DNA from 3 places in the Neobacillus sp. MER 74 genome. Region 2 is predicted to be linked to each of the others. Evidence: predicted binding sites of a transcription regulator. Region 2 holds the regulator's gene; each other region holds the start of a gene.
The links. Region 2 encodes Rex, which represses fermentation and respiration genes when NADH is low (regulators of the CRP and FNR family bind a similar motif). Its sites were predicted from a motif close to TTGTGAAATATTTCACAA; they were not measured.
Positions count from the first base shown of each region.

Region 1: the regulator Rex is predicted to act here: its motif matches at 1,251-1,268, upstream of M3610_RS14260 (polyhydroxyalkanoic acid synthase subunit PhaR).
Region 3: the regulator Rex is predicted to act here: its motif matches at 993-1,010, upstream of M3610_RS08385 (cytochrome c3 family protein).

Region 1 covers NZ_JAMAUV010000007.1:167,249-169,524, reverse strand. The annotation lists gene M3610_RS14265 (3-oxoacyl-ACP reductase) at 1-605, opposite strand, end outside; gene M3610_RS14260 (polyhydroxyalkanoic acid synthase subunit PhaR) at 695-1,177, opposite strand; gene fabG (3-oxoacyl-ACP reductase FabG) at 1,496-2,230, shown strand.
Region 2 covers NZ_JAMAUV010000030.1:5,323-7,598, reverse strand. The annotation lists gene M3610_RS25025 (sulfite exporter TauE/SafE family protein) at 1-422, opposite strand, end outside; gene M3610_RS25020 (redox-sensing transcriptional repressor Rex) at 629-1,288, opposite strand; gene moaC (cyclic pyranopterin monophosphate synthase MoaC) at 1,324-1,821, opposite strand; gene M3610_RS25010 (ABC transporter ATP-binding protein) at 1,999-2,276, shown strand, end outside.
Region 3 covers NZ_JAMAUV010000003.1:338,582-340,857, reverse strand. The annotation lists gene secA (preprotein translocase subunit SecA) at 1-573, opposite strand, end outside; gene M3610_RS08385 (cytochrome c3 family protein) at 1,098-2,276, shown strand, end outside.

The DNA.
Region 1 (2,276 bases), on a different contig from region 2:
AGAACTTTTTCAGGAATGGCTTGAACCATCTCAGTACCAATAAATCCAGGGCAAATCGCATTAACAGTTACATTGCTTTTAGCTAGCTCAAGAGCAAGTGATTTAGTATATCCAATGAGTCCTGCTTTTGCTGCTGCATAGTTGGTTTGTCCAAAGCCGCCTGCTTGGCCAATAATGGACGAAATGTTGATAATACGGCCAGCGTCTGATTCAAGAAGGTAAGGTAGAGCAGCAGAAGTATTGTTGTAAACACTATTTAAATTTACATCGATTACTTTTCTCCAATCTTCTTCGCTCAATTTTTTGAACGTGCTGTCTCTTGTAATTCCTGCATTATTTACAAGGATATCTAATTTGCCGTAATGATTGATTGTTTCTTGTACAAGGTATGCTGCTTCATTACTTTCTGAAACATCTGCTTGAACAGCGTATGCCTCTCCACCAAACTCATTAATTTCTGCTACTACTTTATCTGCTAATTCTCTGCGGATATTATAGTTAATAACAACTTTCGCGCCATTCTTAGCTAGTTCTAATGCAATCGATGCACCGATACCTCTGCTGCCGCCTGTTACAATCGCTACTTTGCCTTTTAATTCTGTCATTTTTCTGCACCTCATCTATAGTAGTTGTTTAAATAATCCTGCTGGTTTAATCCATTATTTTGTATTACATGCTAATATGTAATCCGTTTTTATTTCTTTTCTTTTTGTGTATTTAACAGAGTAAGAATTTGATTCAATTTATTATCCAAATTCTTCACATCTTTTTTAACATTTGACAATTCTGATTTAAATGACAACTGACCTTCATTATTTTCTAATTTTTCTTCCAGTTTTTCTTCAAGGTCGTCAACTTTTGCATCCACATTAACAATTAACGATGAAATGTTAGCGATGTCATTTCGAGATGGAACATTCATAAACTCTAAATATTTTAATGTAGATTCATCGATCATTTTTTTAAATTGAAGATTCATCTCCAACAACTGTCCCATCCCTTGAGAAGGGTAATCATTGCCGAATTTTTCATCAAATAATTTGCTGGATTGGGAATAAATATCTTTCCACATATCATAAACATTAAAGTCTTCCGTACCCAATTTTCCATCAAATAATTTACTAGATTGGGAATAAAAATCTTTCCACATATCATAAAAATTAAAATCTTGGTTCATTCTTTCTACCTCCTTGATTACTTTTTTGTTGACGTATCCATCATACTAACTTGTTTGGAATATTAAAAGGAGAAAGTTTAAAAATTCACAAAATACATTTCTTCATTTTTTGACAAAATTCTCACTTTTTCGCGAAATGACCTAGGAATTTAACAAAAGTTATAAGTAGAAAGAATTCAGCATACTATGGTTAAAAATGGTAATAATGGGCTTCGTCCCCCTTATTATAATTGTTTTGTTGTTTTCTTTATCAATGTGCCTTGGGATGATGATGAGTGTAGTTGTTCTTTTGAGAATAGTAAAAATGAGGTGATAGTATTGGAATTTAATGAAAAGGTCGTGTTAATTACTGGTGGTGCACAAGGAATCGGCAAAGAAACGGCAAAACAATTTCTTCAAGAGGGTGCAAGTGTTGTAATTTGTGATTATGATGAGTCAGCTGGGAAAAATGCATTAGAAGAATTAAATAGTGAAAAGTTAGCTTTTTTTAAAGTGGATGTAACAGACAGTGCACAGATTGAAAAGATGGTCAGTGCCACAGTAGAAAAGCACGACCGAATCGACATTCTCATCAATAATGCTGGAATTACACTAGACGGCTTTCTTACAAAAATGGATGAATCCGCTTGGGAAAAAGTAATTTCTGTAAACCTCTCCGGGGTTTTTAAATGTACGAAAGCGGTTGCTCCTTATATGTTAAAGCAGGGGGCAGGGGTTATTCTCAACGCATCCTCAGTGGTCGGTTTATATGGGAATATTGGTCAAACAAATTATGCGGCAACCAAAGCTGGTGTAATTGGGTTGACCAAGAGCTGGGCAAAAGAATTTGGTCCAAAAGGGATTAGGGTCAATGCAGTCGCTCCAGGCTTCATTGAAACAGGCATGACGGCTGCCGTGCCAGATAAAGTCCTTGAGTTTATGAAGGAAAAGACACCGCTCAAGAAACTTGGAAAACCAGAAGACATTGCCGCAGCGTACTTATTTTTGGCTTCAGATAAAGCCAATTATATAAACGGAACGATCTTAAGTGTGGATGGGGGATTAGTAATTTAAATTGCATAGCCAAAGCTAAGAGGGAGAATTTGGTTTTCTCTCTCTT
Region 2 (2,276 bases):
AGCGCTGCTTTCTTAATGAGAAGAAGGTTGCTCGGTTCGTCTTTTTTATAGTTTGCCTTAATTTTTTGAACGATAAACAATCGTACGACCAAGATCAAAGCGGATAGAAACAACATCCCTGCGGTTAACCAATGCAAGGAATGGATGGGAATCAAACCAGCTAGCTTTGAACCAAAATAGGAAGCAATCGACCCAAAGCCTCCGACAATTAGACCCGTTTTAATCGAAATATTTCCTTGTCGAAAATGACTGTACGCACCTGACAAGGTAGTAAACACCATGGCAGCTAAAGATGTCCCTAAAGCGACATGGATGGGAACTCCAAAAACCACTGTTAAAATGGCAATAATAAAGCCAGAACCTCCTGCTCCGACAAATCCTAATAATACCCCAAGTACAAACATAGTCAGCACGACCGCCAACTTCATCCCCTCCAATTGCAAAAACCCTAGATGTCACTCTAGGGAATGTGTGATCTATAATCCCGATAGTAATCGCTTGCAAATAAACTACCTACATCTTAGTCCAGCCCTCAGTATTTTGATAGATTATGTAATTAAAAAAAGCAGGGTATGAAGCATACAAAAGAGCTCTCCACAAATGTTGTGAAAAGCTCTTAACTAAATTACTATTCTTCTTCCTCTAATTCCACCGTCGGATAATGCTTTAAAAAATAAACAAGCGATTGCAGTTCCACTGCTAAGTCAATATGATGGACTCTAATTTGCGGGGGAACATTTAAGCGTGCTGGCGTAAAGTTTAATATTCCCTTTATATTTGCACTCACAAGTCGATCAGTAATCATCTGTGCAACTGGGGCTGGAACCGTTAATATCGCAACGGATATACCTCCCTCAGATAAAACCTTCTCCAATTCATCCATTTGATAAACCGGGACCTCGCGAATTTTCGTTCCCATTTTTTCTGGATCCACATCAAAGGCACATTCTATTTTCGTGTTATTATTCTTTAAAAAATTATAGTTTAAAAATGCTGTGCCCAGATTCCCTACCCCTATTAAAGCAACCTTTGTTAATTCATCCTGGTCCAAGGTTTTACGAAAGAAGGAAATCAAATAATTGACATTATACCCATAACCTTTTTTTCCTAAAGCTCCGAAATAAGAAAAATCGCGGCGAATCGTGGCTGAGTCGACCTTTACGGCTTCACTTAGTTCGGCTGATGAAACCCTTTGCTTACCGGAAGAATGCAGGTTTTTAAGAAATCGGTAATAAAGGGGCAGCCGTTTGGCTGTCGCCTGTGGTATTTTCATTGTTTCATTACTCATAATCTCCCACACCCCATGGATAATTTAGTTAAAAATCATTTAACTTTTTCGTTTCTCTTAAAATCACCATTTTTACCGCCTGTTTTTTCGACAAGATATGTAGGGCCAATCACCATACCTTTATCAACAGCTTTACACATATCATAAACCGTTAAAGCGCATGCTGACGCAGCTGTTAACGCTTCCATTTCTACACCTGTATTCCCCTTGGTTTTAACGGCTGCCGATATATTTAAGCGATAATTCTCTTCTGTGTCCTGCTCCCAGGAAAAAGATATATTAACCCCCGTTAAGGGGATCGGATGACACATCGGAATCAAATCCCACGTCTTCTTTGCTGCCATGACCGCAGCTACCTGTGCCACTGCTAAGACATCACCTTTTTTTATCGCGTGATTCGTAATTCTATCGTAAATTTCTTTCCTAACTGTAATACTGGAATGAGCAAGTGCCGTCCGTGCTGTTTCTGGCTTATCACTGACATCGACCATTTTTGCTCGGCCTTCTTCATTAAAATGCGTTAATTCTGCCATATAAATAATCCTCCCTTCAAATCATACACTATTTTTCCTTATCTGTCTGTGAAACTTTGAACGAAATTCAAGGTTTTTGCCGATTTAACACCTTCATCCACCTAATCTGCGCCTCAGTTTATTGCCGATATACGGGGAATAAGGTACACTAAACCTATGTAATAGAGGTGAAAAAGAATGATTTTGTTACAGGTTAATCAACTACAAAAATATTATGGTGCTGACCTAATTTTATCGAATATTAAATTAGAATTACAAACTCGAGACCGTGTGGCTCTAGTTGGTCGCAACGGGGCAGGAAAATCAACATTATTGAAGATTATTGCTGGCCACTTGTCACATGATGGCGGTGAAATCATCAAACCAAAAGAAGTAATGATTGGCTATTTAGCCCAAAATACTGGTTTAGAGTCCACTTTGTCGATATGGGACGAGATGTTGACTGTATTTGAACC
Region 3 (2,276 bases), on a different contig from region 2:
ATAGAGGACCATGTTATCACGCAAATAATCGAAACCAAATTCGTTATTTGTACCATACGTAATATCAGCGGCATATGCGGCTTGTTTTTCTTCCTTATCCATACTATTTAAATTTAAGCCAACCGTTAGACCGAGGAATTGATATAATTCGCCCATTTCGGCAGCATCACGGCTTGCTAAGTATTCATTGACAGTAACAACGTGAACCCCTCGACCAGAAAGTGCGTTCAAATAAACTGGCATGGTCGCAGTTAACGTTTTACCTTCCCCTGTTTTCATCTCGGAAATGTTCCCCTCATGAAGAGAAATCCCCCCCATTAACTGAACATGGTACGGATATAAACCAAGGACACGCTTGGCACCTTCACGGACAACGGCAAACGCTTCAACCAAGAGATCATCTAATGATTCTCCGTTTTGATAGCGAGATTTGAACTCTTCCGTTTTCTTGCGCAGTTGGTCATCGGTCAACCTTTCTGTTTCCGCAGCCAGTGCGTCAATTTTCACCGCAAGCTTGTCTAGCCGCTTTAGCTCACGCTTGTTCAAATCAAACACTTTATCTAAAATCCCCATATCTGATGAACGCTCCTTTTTATCGAGACTAATCACTATTTTAAAAAATCCATTCAAGAATATTCGCTATTTTCCTTTTATATCTTACCATTTCCACAATACAGTGACAACAATGATAGCGGCAAGCAAGAATTCGTACAATCATCTATTATATTTCCTTCCAAGTCAAACACTTCAGCTCGGACTACTTCGATATGTTCGAATTTTCGTCAAATATGACAGATTGATGACGTGATTTTGAGAATGTACCTCAACTAGAGATTCAACTAGTAAAAAAGCATGAAAACTGTATAAAAAGTACGGATAATGAATAAACATTCGACTATATGCAAAGTAAACAATATTTACGTAGTATTAAATATTGTTGGAATAACAACATTTGTGCGTTGTTTTTAGTGGAAAATCCCCATTTGTTTTGTGTGGGGAATTATTCACAAATTGTACATTGGAATATACTCTTACAATGTTAGATACTACCTTTAGAGAGGTTACTATGGAAAATAAAGAGAGAGATAGAATCCAAAATGGGAAGGGTGAGTCTAGTGGCCATTTGGGGGAAAAAGAATAAAGATATAGATCCCGAAAGTAGAGAAGATAGAAAAAAAGCGGGCCTGATTCGCGGATTATGGCAAAAGTTTCGAGGGATTGACTGGAAGAATCCAGTTAACAGGTGGAAATTACTGTTTGTTTCACTAGTGGGTTGTATCGTTGTTTTTGGTGGAGGGTATGGAGTTCTAACCATGACCAACTCACCGACATTCTGTGCAAGCTGTCATGAAATGGCGCCTGAATATTCAACGTTTACAGCAAGTGCTCACAATCAGATTTCTTGTGTACAGTGTCATATCAAGCCAGGTTTCACCAACATGATTACGCACAAAATGAAATCGATGAAAGAAGTATACTACCATGTTACTGGTGTACCTGAACAAATTGTTCAAACCGAAGAAGAAGCCGTTTCAAACGAAAACTGCTTGCAATGTCACTCGAAAAACCGCCTAGTCACAGCGTCCGGAGACTTAAAAGTAAATCACAAAGGTCATATCGAAGAAGATATCCCTTGTATTACTTGTCATGCCGGTGTAGTCCACGCGAAAATGGCAACTCGCGGAATCAACGTTGAAGAGGTTCGCGGCGAATGGACAAAGGAAAGTGCTGAAAAATTAATGGAAAAGAAATACTTGAGACCTAACATGGGTACTTGTATTGACTGCCATGACAAAGTAAATAATGGCGAAAAGCCTTGGAAAGATCCAGCGTATAACGTTCCAGTTAATCCGGAAGAAGTGGAGAAAAAGCTCGAAGAAAACGATAAAGATGCAACAAAAGAAACTGCAACAGAAGCAACTTCAGAAGCCGAAACAACGGAAGCAGTAGCAGCAGCATCTAATGCAAAGACACAAGATATTATTTTACAAGCAATCGGAAAGCAAAAGAAAGATGTTAAGATTTCGATGGAATGTGAAACTTGTCACAAACAAACCGAAATTCCTAAAACACATAAAAATGTAGATTGGGGCAATAATCACGGCGGCACTGCTATTCAACAGCTAGATAAGTGTATGAATTGTCACCAAGATTCAAAATGGGTAAGGGAAATTCCAAAAGAAGATATCGTCTCCCTTCTTAAAATGGGAAATCAAAAGGTGAAGTACACACCGAACGTTTCACTTGCAAAAGAACAAGCACGTACGAACAAATTC